One region of the Streptomyces sp. NPDC096324 genome, then DNA from elsewhere that is predicted to be linked to it. Evidence: riboswitches for the same ligand, from Rfam matches in the RefSeq annotation. Region 1 holds a riboswitch; each other region holds the start of a gene.
What was found. A riboswitch is a leader RNA that binds a small molecule or an ion and turns the genes downstream of it on or off. The one in region 1 is predicted to bind S-adenosylmethionine.
Positions count from the first base shown of each region.

Region 2: linked by a shared signal. The riboswitch ahead of ACIQ7M_RS17795 (putative leader peptide) and the one ahead of ACIQ7M_RS12920 (aminotransferase class V-fold PLP-dependent enzyme) in region 1 are both predicted to bind S-adenosylmethionine.
Region 3: linked by a shared signal. The riboswitch ahead of thrC (threonine synthase) and the one ahead of ACIQ7M_RS12920 (aminotransferase class V-fold PLP-dependent enzyme) in region 1 are both predicted to bind S-adenosylmethionine.

Region 1 is NZ_JBIWFK010000004.1:484,067-489,577, forward strand. It holds gene ACIQ7M_RS12905 (hypothetical protein) at 2-241, opposite strand; gene ACIQ7M_RS12910 (rhomboid family intramembrane serine protease) at 393-1,148, shown strand; gene ACIQ7M_RS12915 (Lrp/AsnC family transcriptional regulator) at 1,191-1,472, shown strand; gene ACIQ7M_RS12920 (aminotransferase class V-fold PLP-dependent enzyme) at 1,512-2,885, opposite strand; SAM riboswitch class IV at 3,073-3,189, opposite strand; gene trpD (anthranilate phosphoribosyltransferase) at 3,275-4,339, opposite strand; gene ACIQ7M_RS12930 (cytochrome bc complex cytochrome b subunit) at 4,508-5,511, opposite strand, start outside.
Region 2 is NZ_JBIWFK010000006.1:152,773-158,283, reverse strand. It holds gene ACIQ7M_RS17805 (amino acid ABC transporter ATP-binding protein) at 1-245, opposite strand, end outside; gene ACIQ7M_RS17800 (amino acid ABC transporter permease) at 344-1,348, opposite strand; SAM riboswitch class IV at 1,988-2,132, shown strand; gene ACIQ7M_RS17795 (putative leader peptide) at 2,169-2,234, shown strand; gene ACIQ7M_RS17790 (cell envelope biogenesis protein OmpA) at 2,347-3,138, shown strand; gene ACIQ7M_RS17785 (hypothetical protein) at 3,319-3,609, opposite strand; gene ACIQ7M_RS17780 (acyltransferase family protein) at 3,944-5,200, shown strand; gene ACIQ7M_RS17775 (expansin EXLX1 family cellulose-binding protein) at 5,233-5,511, shown strand, end outside.
Region 3 is NZ_JBIWFK010000007.1:186,605-192,115, forward strand. It holds gene ACIQ7M_RS20740 (trehalose-6-phosphate synthase) at 109-1,569, opposite strand; gene ACIQ7M_RS20745 (glucosyl-3-phosphoglycerate synthase) at 1,648-2,592, opposite strand; SAM riboswitch class I at 2,798-2,954, shown strand; gene thrC (threonine synthase) at 2,972-4,270, shown strand; gene ACIQ7M_RS20755 (MoaD/ThiS family protein) at 4,267-4,542, shown strand; gene ACIQ7M_RS20760 (cold-shock protein) at 4,984-5,187, shown strand.

The DNA of each region.
Region 1 (5,511 bases):
GTCAGGAGCCGGCGCCCGGCCTGTCCACGAGTTCGACCTGATCCACCGCGTTGCACCAACGGCACCGCACCGCCTCGATGGTCTCACTGACCACCTCGCGCTCCTCGACCTTGGGCTCACCGGCCAGGTCCAGGTGCACATACTCGACGACCTTCGACGAGCGCGTCACGTCGAAACGCGTGAGGTTGCCGCAGAGGGTGCAGCGCCAGCGGGTCTTGGCATCGGGCAGGGGAACCGTCATAGGGCAGCCGCTTTCCTTCTAGTGTCCGTCGGCGCCGGTTTCCCGGCGCTTTGGCTCGTAACCCTACGGCCTGGCGGGTACTCGACGCTCGGGTGTCCACGGCGGCGAGGCGGTCCGTACGCATTGGCGTGGTTACGTCATGCTCTGCACCATGATCGGCAATTGGAGTGCGACGGTCGGCAGGGCGCTGCGGGGCCGGTCCGCGCCGGTGACGTACGGACTGATCGTCCTGTGCTGTCTGATCTTCGTGATCGGTCCCGCCTCGGGGCTCGATCCCGCGTACGGCACCGGGGACGAGCTGCTGGTCGCGCAGCGGGCGTACTTCCGCCGCTGGGGCGTGGTGCCGGCCGCCCTGTTCGACGGGGCGCCGGGCGAGGCGCTCACCCCGGCGACCGCCCTGTTCATCCACGGAAGCTGGCTCCATCTCCTGGGCAACATGCTCTTCTTCTACGTCTTCGGGCTCATGACCGAGGAGCGCATGGGCCATCTGGAGTTCGCCCTCTTCTATCTGGGCTGCGGGTATCTGGCCCTGCTCGGGTACGCCGCCGCCAACGCGACCTCGCAGCAGTCCCTGGTCGGGGCCTCCGGGGCGATCTCCGCGGTGCTCGGCGCGTTCCTCTACCTTTTCCCCAAGGCCCGGGTGACCAGTCTCTTCCCGTTCCTGTTCTTCCTGCCGCTGCGGTTCCCGGCCTGGGTGGTCCTGCCGTTCTGGTTCACCCTGCAATGGCTGGCGGCGGGCCGCAGCGGCTCGGGTCCCGGGGTCGCCTACCTGGCCCACCTCGTGGGCTTCTCCCTGGGTTTCGTCTACGCGTGGGCGCGCTTCCGGCGCCGCCCGGCCGTCGTGCCCGTCCGGGGGGTCCTGCCGGGGCCTCCGGTGGAGCGGCCGGGCCCCGTGGACCGCGAGTAGGGTGAGATCCCCAGCAGCGGCCCCCTAGGGAGAGAACCAGCCGTGATCACCGCGATCGTCCTCATCAAGACCAGCGTGGACCGCATCCCCGAGATCGCCGAGTCGATCGCGGCGCTGGAGAGCGTCAGCGAGGTCTTCTCCGTCACCGGCACCTACGACCTGATCGCCATGGTCCGGGTCCAGGCCCACGACGACCTGGCGGACGTGATCCCCGGCAAGATCAGCAAGATCCCGGGCGTCGAGGCGACGGACACGCACGTGGCGTTCCGTACGTACTCCCAGCACGACCTGGAGGCGGCGTTCGCGATCGGTCTCGACTCCTGACCGACGCGGCGCCGCCTCCGGGCGGGACTGCCGTGGGCGTCAGACCGCCGGGACGCAGCGGCCGTCCTCGGTGCGGTACTGCCAGCGCGCGCCGTCCCTGACGAGCTCGCGCACCGCGCGGACGAACCGCTCGACGTGCTCCTCGGGGGTGCCGGCCCCGAAGCTGACGCGGATGGCGTTGAGGGACTTCTCGCCGGGGGCCGCCTCGGGGGATCCGCACTCCCCCGCGGTCTCCGGGTCGCTGCCGAGCAGGGTGCGGACGAGCGGGTGGGCGCAGAAGAGGCCGTCGCGCACCCCGATGCCGTACTCGGCGGAGAGCGCGGCCGCGAAGTGCGAGCTGTTCCAGCCCTCGACGACGAAGGAGATGACGCCGACCCGCGGGGCGTCGTCGCCGAAGAGGGACAGGACGCGGACCTCGGGGACCTCGGCGAGGCCCTCGCGGACGGTACGGATCAGGTGCCGCTCGCGGGCGAGCAGGTTGTCGAAGCCCTCGTCGGTGAGCGCCTTGCAGGCCGACGCGATCGAGTAGGCGCCGATGACGTTCGGCGAGCCGGCCTCGTGGCGGGCGGCGCTGTCGTGCCACTCCACATCCACGCCGCCGTCCGCGCGCCGGGTGACCTTGCGGCTGGCCCCGCCGCCCGCGAGGTAGGGGTCGGCCTCGCGCAGCCAGTCGGAGCGGCCCGCGAGGACACCGGAACCGAAGGGCGCGTACAGCTTGTGCCCCGAGAAGGCGACCCAGTCGACGTCGAGGTCCTGGACCGACACCGGGTGGTGCGGGGCGAGCTGCGCCGCGTCGAGGACGATGCGGGCGCCGTGGGCGTGCGCGACGGCGGCCAGTTCCCGCACCGGCCACAGCTCCCCGGTGACGTTCGAGGCGCCGGTGACGCAGACCAGGGCCGGCCCGTACGGGTCGCGGGCGGCGAGGGCGCGCTCCAGGGTCTCGACGGCCTCGGCGGGGGTGCGGGGGGCGTTCAGGTAGGTCACCCGGGCGTCGCGCCAGGGCAGCAGCGAGGCGTGGTGCTCGGTCTCGAAGACGAAGACCTGGCAGTCGGCCGGGAGGGCCGCGGCGAGCAGGTTGAGCGAGTCGGTGGTGGAGCGGGTGAAGACCACCTGGTCGGCGGCGCGGCAGTCGAGGAACTCCGCGACGGTCCTGCGGGCGTTCTCGAAGAGGTCGGTGGAGAGCTGCGAGAGGTAGCCGGCGCCCCGGTGGACGCTGCCGTAGTAGGGCGCGTACGCGGCCACGTCGTCCCACACCCGCTGGAGGGCGGGCGCGCTGGCGGCGTAGTCGAGCGCCGCGTAGGTCACCTCGCCGCCGGTGACGAGCGGGACGGTGACATCCCGGCCGAGAACGGGCAGGGCCCCCGAAGAGTCACGGCAAACGGTCTGGTCGGCGGCAACGGTGGAAGCAGACATGGCGAGCTCCTGTGAGAGGCAGGCGAAATCACCGCGCGAGCAGGCTGCCCGGAGGCGGCGCTCAGCGCGGGAGAAAGGTGAAAGGGGTGTGCGGAGGCGGGGCTCGGCGCCCTAACGCATTCGCTTGCTCACAGAAGGCTCCCTCGAACGACCAGGACCCCTGGTGGTCCGCCCGGAGAGCGGGAGGGGTCCGCGCTTGCCGTAGGCCTCGCTGCCTACGACCTGGTCTTCACCCGGGGCACCCCGCCACGGACGGAGGGTTGCCGGACAGCCGGCCGGGGCCTGATGGCTGTCACTCATGACCTGGTACAGCATCTTGCCAGAGGATCTTCCCCGCGCAAGACGCGGTCCACGATCCGGACTGCGTCCCGCGCGGGGTCCCGGGTGGCTCAGGCGTTGCTGGCGGCCACCCAGCGCTCCAGGGTGCGCTTCGCGGCGCCGGAGTCGATCGCCTCGGCGGCCTTCTCCATTCCGGCGCGGAGCTGGTCGGCGAGCGGCGCGCCGGTCGGCGACAGCGCCACCAGGGCGGCCGCCGAGTTCAGCAGGACCGCGTCCCGCACGGGCCCCTTCTCGCCGTCCAGGAGGCGCCGGGCGACCTCCGCGTTGTACGAGGCGTCGGCGCCCCGCAGGGCCTCCACCGGGACGATGTCGAGCCCGACGTCGCGGGGGTCGAAGCGTTCCTCGGTGACCTTGCCGTCGCGGACGACCCAGACGTGGGAGCCCCCGGTGGTGGTCAGCTCGTCGAGGCCGTCGTCGCCGCGGAAGACGAGCGAGGAGTTGCCGCGCTCGGCGAACACACCCGCCACGATCGGCGCCATCCGGGCATCGGCGACGCCGACCGCCTGGGCCTTCACCCGTGCCGGGTTGGTCAGCGGTCCGAGCACGTTGAAGGTGGTCCGGATGCCCAACTGGCCGCGGGCCGCGGCCACATGACGCAGCGCCGGGTGGAACTTGACCGCGAAGCAGAAGGTGATCCCGGCCTCCTCGGCCACCTCGGCCACGCGCTTCACCGGCAGTTGGAGATTGACGCCGAGCTTCTCCAGGACGTCCGACGAGCCGGACGCGGAGGACGCGGCCCGGTTGCCGTGCTTGACGACCTTGGCGCCGGTGCCGGCCACCACGATCGAGGACATCGTGGAGATGTTGACGGTCTTCGCGCCGTCGCCGCCCGTTCCGACGATGTCGACGGTGTGTCCGGGCACCTCGATCACATTGGCGTGCGCGTACATCGCCCGGACGAGTCCGGCGATCTCCTGGACGGTCTCGCCCTTGGCCCGCAGGGCCACCACGAACCCGGCGATCTGCGCGTCGGTCGCCTCGCCGCGCATGATGCGGTCCATGGCCCAGGCCGTGTCGTCCGCGCTCTGGTCGCGGCCTTCGAGCAGTCCGTTCAGTACCGCGGGCCAGGAACGGCCCGCCGCGGTGTCGCCTCCAGCGGGGTTCACAGCGCTCATGGTCGCTCCTGGGTTCGTGGGTCACGCGGTCGCGGGTGACAGGTCGTGGGTGACGCGGGGTGGATCGCCCCGCACCACCGGGTGAGTCCACCCTATCCAGCCCGGGGGACGGCAAAGAGCCCCGTCCGTGTCATGGACGGGGCTCCAGCCGTGGCGAACAGCCGGGGATCAGTGGTGGCCGTGGCCGCTCGCGATCTCCTTGTACTCCTCGACGGTGGGCTTGGGGATCTGGCCTTCCTCCCCGTAGAAGCCCTCGCTCATCTTGGCGCGCAGCTTCTGCGCGCCCGAGACCTTGCGCTCGACACCGTTCTCGTCGACCGTCGGGCCGATCTCGGCCGGCTTGTACTGCTCGTGAGCGGTGAGCGTGTGCAGCGCGTCCTGGCTGAGCGGCTCGTGGACCTCGATGAACTCACCGTGCGGCAGGCGCTTGATGATGCCCGACTCGCGGCCGTGCAGCACCTTGTCCCGGTCCCGGCGCTGGAGGCCGAGGCAGATCCGCTTGGTGGCGATGAAGGTCAGCACCGGCACGACGAAGAAGGCGATCCGCACGAACCAGGTGATCGAGTTGATCGCCAGGTGGAAGTGCGTGGCCCAGATGTCGTTGCCGCCGCCGACGAGCAGGACGAAGTACCAGCTGATCCAGGCGACACCGAACGCGGTCCGGGTCGGGACGTTGCGCGGGCGGTCCAGGATGTGGTGCTCGCGCTTGTCGCCGGTGACCCAGGACTCGATGAACGGGTAGACCGCGATCGCGACCAGGACCAGCGGGAAGATGACCAGCGGGATGAACACGCCCAGGACGAGCGTGTGACCCCAGAGGTTGATCTCCCAGCCCGGCATGACACGGATCAGGCCTTCGGAGAAGCCCATGTACCAGTCGGGCTGGGCACCCGTGGACACCTGGTCCGGACGGTAGGGGCCCAGCGACCAGATCGGGTTGATCGAGGCGATCGCCGCGATGGCCGCGATGACACCGAAGACCAGGAAGAAGAAGCCTCCGGCCTTGGCCATGTAGACCGGCAGCAGCGGCATGCCGACGACGTTGTTGTTCGTCTTGCCGGGGCCCGCGAACTGCGTGTGCTTGTGGTAGAAGACCAGGATCAGGTGGCCGACGACCAGGCCGAGCATGATGCCCGGCAGCAGCAGCACGTGCACCGAGTAGAAGCGGGCCA
Region 2 (5,511 bases), on a different contig from region 1:
CTCAGCTCGCGCAGACGGTCGCCGTGCCTGCGTACGCCGATGAGCTCGCCGTTCAGGCTGACATGGCCGGCCTCGGGCTTCTCCAGGTGGTTGATCACCCGGAGGAGCGTGGACTTGCCGGAGCCCGACGGACCGAGGACGACCGTCACCTCGCCGGGGCGCACGGTCAACTCCACGCCGTCCAGGACCTGTTGGGGTCCGTACCACTTGTGCACGTCGTGCACCTCGACGGCGGCGGGCTCCACCCGCAGCGCGTCGGCGATCTCCGCGGCCGGAGCCGCGTCCGCCACCTCGGCGGCCGGGGCCGTCCGCGTCCTCACGGTCGTCACATTCGTCTCGCCGCTCATGTCGCCGTCTCCCTCCGGAACCGGGCCCGCACGTCGCGCAGACCGTTCCGCGCCTTCTGCAACGGAGTCGGCGGCAGCGTGCGCAGGGCGCCCCGCGAGTAGTGCCGCTCGACGTAGAACTGGATGACGGACACGACGCTGGTGAGGATCAGGTACCAGGCGGTGGCGACGAGGAGCAGCGGTACGATGTCGCCGGGGTAGGTGCTGCCCATGCTCTGCACGGAGCCGAAGAGGTCCAGCAGGGACACGTAGAAGACCAGCGAGGTGCCCTTGATCAGGCCGATCAACTGGTTCACGTAGTTGGGGGTGATGGAACGCAGCGCCTGCGGGAAGACGATCTTCGCGAACTGGTAGCGCTTCGGCAGACCGAGGGCGGAAGCCGCCTCGTGCTGGCCCTGGTCGACGGAGAGGATGCCGCCGCGCACCACTTCGGAGGCGTAGGCCGCCTCGTTCAGGCTCAGTCCGATGACGGCGACGGCCATGTCGGTCGCCAGACGGGACTCGTCGAAGGTGAAGAAGGCCGGCCCGAACGGCACTCCGACGCTCAACGTCTGGTACAGCGCGCTGAAGTTGTAGAGGAAGAGCAGGACCACGATCAGCGGCACCGAGCGGAACAGCCAGGTGTAGACCCAGCTCACCGCGCGCAGCACCGGGCTCCTGGAGAGCCTGGCCAGGGCCAGCAGGACGCCGCCGAGCAGGCCCAGGATCGCACTGCAGAAGGCGACTTCGAGGGTGATGAGCAGGCCGTCGAGAATGGTCGGGCGCAGGAACCAGTACTGGAAGCGGTCCCACTGGTAGACGGGGTTGGTCACCAGTCCGTGGGCGATCTGGGCGACGAGCACGAGCACGACGGCCGTGACGATCCAGCGCCCGGGCCGCCGGAGCGGAATGACCCGCTGGGCCGCCGGACGTTCGGACGCGGCGGAGAAGTCGTTGCGAGGGATCGCCTCGGCGGGCGGTGCTGATCCGAAAGACACAGCGGCGCCGGGAGGTTGACTCATGGAGAACTCCAGCGGATTCGGACACCCCGGACCACGGAGCGGCGGCGCACCGCCGAGCGGGACGGCTCGGTACACGGCGATGCGCGGGCCCTGTGGGACGAGGGCTGGACGGGGAAGGGGCGTTTCGCGACAGCGGTGATCGCCGAGGGCCCGGTGGAGCCGGTCGGCGCGTGGTCGTCAAAGACCTGGCGGAACCCTCAACTCGCGATCGCCGCAGGCTCGGAGGAACCGTCGGTTCGTGATCGCGAAGAATGCGGACGAGCCGTCGGTTCGTGAGCGCCGACGAGGAGAACGCCGACGGCTCGGATGAGCCGCGCGTTCATGGTCGTCGAGGACTCGGAGAGGCTGTCAGCCTTGGCTGAGGGAGCGACAGCTGCCCTTACACAGGGCGCTGTTGACACGCAGCAGGTCCACGGCACGGTCGGCGCAGAGCACATTGCGGCCGAGGCGCCGCCATGCGGCCGTCCCGTCAGCTCCGTGCATCGCCGTCACCATTTCTTCTCCGGCCGAAAGGCATCCTGTGGTGCGCCGCAGGTTAGGCCTGTCCGGAAAACAAAGTCAATGCGGGTGACCACCAGGTGAGACCGCGCTTACGGCCTTCTTGACGGCGCAACTTGGCGAATCGAGACTGGCATGGACGGTCACGATTGTCAGCGCCACGGTACGGGTAGACCCCGCTCCAGTGGTCATCGGCCCCGGCCCGCTGACAGGCAACCCTTCCACCGCGACGGGGTGCCCCGGGTGACGACCGGGTCCCGCCGGCGCGGCGGGGCAAGCGTGGTCTCGCGTCTCGCGAGCCCTGAGCCAGGACCGGTGGGAATTGCCCAAGAGCGGTTTGACGAGGCGCTTGCACATCGACCTCCTGCGCGTCTCCAGCGCTTACTGATCCGCGGCCGGTCCGTTCGATCCGGACCGGCGCGACAAGCGCAATCAATCCGCATCCCGGCCGCCGATGCCCACAAAGCGGCGGTGGCTTCCGTCGTCCCCCAGGGAGAGTCATGCCCGAGACAGCTTCGCGCACGTCCAGCACAGCCAACTCACGCCCCTGTGACCAGATTCCGCTCCCCTCGGCCCTTCGGCTCAAGCCGACGACGACCTCGTCCGCACTCCCCCACCGCGTCGACAGCCGCATCGGCGTCGGTCTCGCCGGCGGCTTCTACCCGGCTCCGCACCGCTACGAGCTGTATCTGTCGCACAGTTGTCCGTTCTCGCTGCGTATCGCCATCACGCTCGGACTGCTCGGTCTGCGGGACTCGGTCGCCACCACACTCCTGGCGGACCCCGCGCGGACACCCGACGCCTTCGCCTCACTGCGCCGCGCCTACGAGGCCACCGAGCATCACTTCGACGGGCCGCTCACGGCGCCCGCCCTGTGCGACCGGTGGAGCGGACGCATCGTCAGCAACCACCCGCCCGCCATCCTCCGCGATCTCGCCGGGCTGCTCTCCGGTCACACCACGACGTGCCCGTCCACGCTCCGTCCTCCGTCCCTGACCGTAGAGATCGATGCCCTCCGCGATCTGCTGGACCGCGATGTCACCGCGTCCGCCGCGCCGTCGGAGCTCGGGGCGGCCCTGGACCTGCTGGACTGCCAACTCAGGGGAAGCGCCTACGTGTTGGGCGACTTCCTCACGGCGGCGGACGTGGACGTGTGGACGGCGCTCACCGGTCTCGGCCGGTCCCGCGCCCTCGGCTCACGCCCCCGGCTCCTGGACTACGTACGCCGTCTCGGTGATCACCCGGCCTTCCGGCACGCGCACGACGTGTTGCCGCTCGCGACGGAGGTCTGACGCTTCCGGCGGAAGCGTGCGCGCCGGGCAGGTGGGTGGTTCTCGTACGAACGGCAAGCGCCGTTCCACGGCCACCGGCCCGGCCCTCGGAACAGTCCCACACGCGGAACAGTCCCTCACACGGACCGGTCACCCGCCCTGACCGGTCACTCGCGCGCACCGGTCCCGCGCCCGGACCGGTCACTCGCGCGGAACCAGCAGGATGCTGACACCGTTCACCGTGGAGGTCCACCGGCGGCCCTGCTCCAGGGCCTCGCGCCCCGGACCGAGAATCCGCTCCTGGAGCACCACCGCCGAGTCGCGGAGTTCCTCCCACGGCTCAGTCGTCTCGAAGGCACGCCGGGACCGCTCCACGGAGCCGACCAGAGAGCGGCAGGCCGCTTCCACGTCGGGGACGTTCTGGCCGGCCGATCCGACGCCCTCGAGCGACCACGTCATCCACAGGTGGCCCATGCCATCACTCTGTCCCATCACCGGAACCGACGCATTCCCAGCGCGCGGAGCTCGCGCCGAGCGGGTCCACCGCTCCGGTACCGCAGGGTGCGTCAGCCCGTTGCACGGCCGCATCCGAACCGGCCGTCACCGGCATCGCCCCCGGCCCTTGTCACACTGTCCGCACCACCACCCAGGAACGGGTCGACGGGCCGTGAGGCGCCGACCCGCGCGCAGGCGACCCCGACGGAAGTGAGCAATCCTGGCGAAAGCCGCCTCATCAGGGCGTGCCTCGAAGGACCCGGTCCAGGCAGGCGTCTCCATGAAACCCGCACCGCCCCTTCTCCGGCCGCTTCCGCGGCGGCCTTCACCGGTGTCGGGTCCGCCCGCGTCCGGTGGATCCGCCGGGTCCCCGCGGCTGGGCCGGCTGGACGCCCTGCGGGGGATCGCCGCGCTGCTCGTGGCGGTGGACCATTCCTCGTACTCCTTCTTGGCGGAGTTCCGGGCGCAGGTGATGCCCCAGATCGACATCGGCCGGTACGGCGTCATGCTGTTCTTCCTGGTGAGCGGTTACGTCATTCCCGCCTCGCTCGAGCGACGGGGCTGTGTCAGGAGCTTCTGGATCGGGCGGGCGCACCGCATCTATCCGCTGTGGGCCGTGGTGGTGGGCTCGGCCCTGGCGCTGAACCTGGTCGGCGTCGCGCATCTCGGCACTCGCTTCGAGGGGCGGAATCCCGTCACGGTCGCCGTCGCGCACACCACCCTGCTCCAGGAACTGCTGGGCACGCCGAGTGTCGTCCTCGTCCTGTGGACCCTGTCGTACGAGCTGGCTTTCTACCTACTGGTCGTCGCCCTGTTCACGGTCCGGCTCCACCGGCGCTCGGCGACCGTCTCGGTGGCGCTGGGAGCGCTGGCCGCCGTGAGCGCGACCGCGGCGTTCGTGCCACCGGCGTCCGCGCTGACCTCCGCGGTCGGCGCGGGGCCGCTCGTCGCGCTCGCCGCCACGGCGCTGGTGTTCGCCGTCCTCTGCGGGAGTTCCGGGAGGTCCGGGCTGCGGCTGCCGGGGGCCGTGGCGGGAGGCGTGCTCGCGCTGGTGCTGGTCTCCTTCAACGGCACCGTTCCGCTCTGGGAAGGCCTCGTGATCCTGGCCGTGATGTTCCTCGGCACCGCGATCCAGCGGGCGGAGAGCGGGGAGAGCACCTGGCCGCGCGCGGCCCGCACCGCCGTCGCGGTGGTGATCTGCGCCGTGGGGAGCGCGTACGCGTACGGCGACACCGCTCCGTTCGCACGGCGCGGCTGGATCACGGCCTTCGTGCTGGCCGTGCTCACCTTCGGCGCGGCCCTGGCGCTGCGCCGCCGAAGGATTCCCCGCGCGCTGACCTGGCTGGGGACGGTCAGCTACTCGGTGTACCTGGTGCATCCGGTCGTGCTGGCGATGAGCGACGGCGTGATCGGCCGGTCCCGGCGCGACAGCCCCGTACTCGAAGCGGTGTTCTTCGCCGTGCTGCTGCCGTTGTGCGCGATGACCCATCGCTTCGTCGAGGTGCCGGGTCTGGCCCGCGGCCGGGAGCGGATCCGTCGCATCGGCCGAGGATCGGACGGCAACCTTTTCGCTTCCGGCGGCGACTGACGGGTACACCACCGGCTCGATCCTCCGAACGGATGCGCATGAAGGAAACGAGGCAGCCCGCGCGACGGCGACGCGGACGTCGGCCGACGCCGCGGGCCGTCACCCCGGTCGCCCTGGTCGCGGTCGGTGCCCTGGTCTGTCTGGTCGTGGCGTTCCGGCCCGACCACCGGGCCGCCACGGGAGACAGCGCGGGCTCGCCGGCCGCCGGTTCCCGCGGGACGGCCACTCCCGACCGGGAATCTTCGACCGGATCGACGTCACCCCGGGCGCCCCGGTCGCACAGCCCTGCCGCCTCACCGACCGCGACGGCC
Region 3 (5,511 bases), on a different contig from region 1:
TGCCCGTCGCCACCGACGGTCACTCCTCATCCAACGGCGACGGGCTGATGCACCGGCACGGCCCCGACCCACCCACCGGCCGGACCCGCGACCGCCGCACGCTCCTCCTCAGCCCTCCAGCGCGTGCAGTTGGTCCAGGAACCACTGGGCCGGGGGGAGGGCGGTGGCCGCGGCGGACAGGCGTTTGGTGCGCTCCGCGCGTTCGCCGGGCTGCATGGTGAGCGCCTCGTGCAGCGCCCGCGCCGTCCCGGTGATGTCGTACGGGTTCACGGAGATCGCGTCCTCGCCCAGTTCCTCGTACGCCCCGGCCTCCCGGGACAGGACCAGCGCGCAGCCCTCGTCGGAGACGACCGGGATCTCCTTGGCGACGAGGTTCATGCCGTCCCTGATGGGATTGACGAGGGCGACGTCGGCGAGCCGGTAGGCGGCGAGCGAGCGCGCGAAGTCGTCCTTCACGTGCAGGACCACCGGGGTCCAGCCGGGCGTCCCGTACCGGGAGTTGATCTCGTCGGCCACGCGCTGCACCTCGGCCGTGTAGTCCCGGTAGACCGCGAGGTCCTGCCGTGACGGGTAGGCGAACGCCACGTGGACGACCCGCTCGCGCCACTCGGGGTGGTCGTCGAGGAGCTGCCGGTACGCCAGCAGCCCCCGCACGATGTTCTTGGACAGCTCGGTCCGGTCGACGCGCACGATCGTCCGCCGGTCCGCGCCGATCTCCTCGCGCAGCGCGGCCATCCGTTCCCCGACGTCCGCCCGGTGCGAGCGCTCGCGCAGGAACTCGGCGTCCGCGCCGAGGCCGTGCACGCCGACGCGGGTCTCGCGCACCGGTGGCCGGGCGCCGTCCAGGTGCTCGATCGCGTGGGAGGACCCGCCCGAGGGCCAGGTGGCCCGGTAGCGGCCGGCTTCGGTCCCCTCCGCGCAGCGCATGAAGGCGGTGGCCCACCGCCAGGTCAGGAAGGCCACCCGGTCCGCGCCGAGCATGCCCGCCATCAGCTCCGCGCGGATGTCGTCGGGGAGCATCCGGAAGTAGTCCTCGGGCGCCCACGGGGTGTGGGAGAAGTGACCGATGCGCAGGTCGGGGCGCAGCTCGCGGAGCATCCCGGGCACCAGGCACAGGTGGTAGTCCTGGACCAGCACGGCCGCGCCGTCGGCCGCCTCCTCGGCCAGCGCCTCGGCGAAGGCGCGGTTGTAGGTCCGGTACGACTCCCACTGGCGCCGGAACTCGGCGTCGAAGACCGGCTCCAGCGGGGTCTGGTAGAGCAGGTGGTGCACGAACCACAGCACGGAGTTGGCGATGCCGTTGTACGCGTCGGCGTGCGTGGCGGCGTCGATGGCCAGCATTCGTACGCCGTCCTCGTGGACTCCGCGCCGGACGGCCTCCCGGTCGCCGTCGCCGAGGGCGGAGCAGACCCAGAGGGCGCCCGCGTCCGGCCCGATCGCCGAGAGTCCCGAGACGAGACCGCCGCCGCCGCGTCTGGCGTGCAGCGAGTCGTCCTCCTGTACCTCGTAGGTGACCGGGCCGCGGTTGGAGGCGACCAGAATCCTGTGGGCACCGTGCGTTGAAGCCATGCCTCGAAACCTAGCCCCGTCTCGAAACGCTCAAACGCGCCCTTCGGCCGTATGCGATCGGCGGCCGTCGGCGCCGGACTACGCGGCTTTGCGCGTCTGGTACTCGGAGATTTCGCTCATCGGCGGCCTTTCCTCCGTGTCCACGGAGTACGTGCGCGGCCGGAAACCGTCGCGGTCGCGCTCGAACTGGGTGAGGGCGGGGCGGATCAGGTGCCCGCGCGCCAGCCGGAGCTGTGCGGTGCGGTAGATGGCGGCGGCCATGCGGCCGAGCGCCTGGCCGTCCTGGTGGCGGTGTTTGCGCACCCCGACGTCGACCTGGGCGAGGGCGTCGAGGCCCACCAGGTGCAGGGCGTCGACGAGCATGCCCAGTTCGACGCCGTAGCCGACGGGGAAGGGGAGCTGTTCGAGCAGCGAGCGGCGGGCCGCGTACTCGCCGCCGAGCGGCTGGACGAAGCCCGCGAGCTGCGGCCAGTGCATGTTCAGGAGCGGGCGGGCCATCAGCTCGGTGACCCGGCCGCCCTGCCCGCCGCCGCCGGCCAGCGGGCGGTCGTACATGGCCTTGACCAGGTCGACGCCGGGTTCGGTGAGCAGCGGGCCCACGATCCCGGAGACGAAGTCGGACGAGAACTCCTTGAGGTCCGCGTCGATGAAACAGACGATGTCGCCGCTCGTCACGAGCAGCGACCGCCACAGCACCTCGCCCTTGCCGGGCACGGCCGGGATCCGCGGGAGGATGTCGTCGCGGTGCACGACCCGCGCGCCCGCGGCGGCGGCGACCGCGGCGGTGCGGTCGGTCGAGCCGGAGTCGACGACGACGATCTCGTCGACGAGGGGCACCTGCTGCATCAGGTCGTGGCGGATGATCGCGACGATCTCGCCGACCGTCTCCTCCTCGTTGAGCGCGGGCAGCACGACACTCACCGTCGACCCGGTGACGCGTTTGGCTGCCATGATCCTGTGGAGCGGGCGGTCGGTCGCGGACCAGGAGCGTGTGCTCAGCCAGCTTTCGACTTCTCTCAGCACCGTCTGCGGCTCCTCACTGTCTGATCACACGCTCTCATCGGCGTGCCCGCTGCGGCCAGCGGCAGATCGATTGCCGTCGTCTCGCGGTTCGGACGACTATCTCAACTGTCCTGGCCTTCGGTTACAGTCTTGAACAACGCGCATGACCATCGCATGTCCTGGATCGTCGGCGCGTATCGTGTTCAACAGTTCAACAATCAAATACCGCTCATCCAGAGGGGCAGAGGGATACGGCCCGATGAAGCCCCGGCAACCCTCCAGCCGGTCTCGTACCGATCGATGTCGATCGCGTCGCGAGGCTCCCGGCTAGGGAAGGTGCCAAATCCGTCTCACGGCGAAGTGCGCCGTGAGGAAGATGAGGAGAAAGGGCCTCGCCTCCATGGCTGCGCAGACAGTTGCAAGCACCACGAACTCCGCGGACGCGGTAGACCTCGGACCGGCCGCGGCGCTTTCCTGCCGCGAGTGCGGACACCGCGTCCCGCTCGGTCCGGTCTTCGCCTGCGAGGAGTGTTTCGGCCCGCTGGAGATCGCCTACGACTTCTCGGCCTACGACACCGAAGAACTCCGCAAGCGCATCGAAGCGGGACCCGCGAACATCTGGCGCTACGCGCCGCTGCTGCCCGTCCCCGCGGACGTGGCGGACAAGCCGAACATCAACCCCGGCTGGACCAAGCTCGTCCGGGCCGACAACCTGGCCCGTGAGCTCGGCGTCGACGCCGGAAAGCTCTTCGTCAAGGACGACTCCGGCAACCCGACGCACTCCTTCAAGGACCGCGTCGTCGCCCAGGCCATCGAAGCGGCCCGCGCCTTCGGATTCACCACCCTCTCCTGCTCCTCCACCGGCAACCTCGCCGGAGCGGTGGGCGCCGCGGCGGCCCGTGCCGGCTTCCGTTCCTGCGTGTTCATCCCGCACGACCTGGAGCAGGGCAAGGTCGTCATGGCCGCGGTCTACGGCGGCGAGCTCGTCGGCATCGAGGGCAACTACGACGACGTGAACCGTTTCTGCTCCGAGCTGATCGGGGACCCGGCCGGCGAGGGCTGGGGCTTCGTCAACGTCAACCTGCGGCCCTACTACGCCGAGGGCTCCAAGACCCTGGCGTACGAGATCTGCGAGCAGCTCGGCTGGAAGCTCCCCGACCAGCTCGTCGTGCCGATCGCCTCCGGCTCCCAGCTCACGAAGATCGACAAGGGGCTCCAGGAGCTGATCAAGCTCGGCCTCGTCGAGGACAAGCCGTACAAGATCTTCGGCGCCCAGGCCGAGGGCTGCTCCCCGGTGTCCGTCGCCTACAAGGCCGGCCACGACGTCGTACGGCCGCAGAAGCCGGACACCATCGCCAAGTCGCTCGCCATCGGGAACCCGGCGGACGGCCCGTACGTGCTCGACATCGCCCGGCGTACCGGCGGTGCGGTGGAGGACGTGAACGACGAGCAGATCGTGGACGCGATCAAGCTGCTCGCGCGCACCGAGGGCATCTTCGCGGAGACGGCGGGCGGTGTGACCGTCGGTGTCACCCGCAAGCTGATCGAGAACGGCCTCCTGGACCCGGCCCTCACCACGGTCGTGCTGAACACCGGCGACGGCCTCAAGACCCTGGACGCGGTGGCCTCCGACACCGGGCTGACCGCGACCATCCGCCCGAACCTCGACTCCTTCCGAGAGGCTGGCCTCGCATCATGAGCGTCAACGTCCGCATCCCCACCATCCTGCGCACCTACACCGGTGGCGCCGCCGAGGTGACGGCCGAGGGCGCGACCCTCGCCGAGGTCATCAGCGACCTGGAGAAGAACCACACGGGCATCGCCGCGCGCGTCCTGGACGACCAGGGCAAGCTGCGCCGCTTCGTCAACGTGTACGTCAACGACGACGACGTGCGCTTCGAGCAGGGACTGGAGACGGCGACTCCGGACGGTGTCGGCGTTTCGATCATTCCGGCCGTCGCCGGAGGCTGATCGTTACCCTCGGTAATGCCGAACACATTGCGTTCACAGAATTGCCCCCTCCGTGAGACAAGCGGAGGGGGCAATTCTGTAGGGTTGAACGCGCTAGAGTTGGGGAAGTCGCTTCAATTTTGATGTTGGTTTCATGCCGGGCGCATATGAGTGACCGTTCTCCGGGCGACAAGAAGTAGCCAAAGTGACTCACCTTTTTGGGCATTTTATGGCATTTGCGGGGCCCGACTTGCCCTGAATCCTTGCACATTCTCCGCATATCATTGATCGGCCATGCCCAGAATTCTCGTCCGATTGACCTGTTGCAGAGGGCAGTTGGACAGATACATTCAGCCGCGGTCGACGCGTTCCGGCGCACACCCCCAACCGTTGGGGGGTGAGGTCTGACCCGGATCCGCGAAGTGCGGATCTGTGCAAGGGCCAGTAATAGGGGAGTTAGGCATGGCTCAGGGCACCGTCAAGTGGTTCAACGCGGAGAAGGGGTACGGCTTCATCGCGGTCGACGGTGGTGCGGACGTCTTCGTGCACTACAGCGCGATTCAGATGGACGGCTACCGCACCCTTGAAGAGGGTCAGCGAGTGGAGTTCGAGATCTCGCAGGGCCAGAAGGGTCCGCAGGCGGACATGGTCAAACTCGCCGTTTGATCGGGCGCGAACGACCACCGACTCACTCACGCACGAGGGGCCCGCATCCCACCAGGGGTGCGGGCCCCTCGTGCGTCCTCGGTCGGCCTCCCGCCCCGCGTACGCCCGCGCGCCCCGGTGTGGACCCGTGCGGGGACTGGGTCGGGGGGCTGTTTTCGTGAGAGGCGCTCGCGCCCGCCCGTCGCCCGACCGCCACCCCTCGATGAGCTCGCTTTCGCGAGCGCACCTTGCACTCGACGGGGTCGAGTGCTAATCATTGGCGTTAGCACTCTCCCAGTGAGAGTGACAGAACTTGGATCGGGCCGGCGAGGCTCGCGGGCCTGT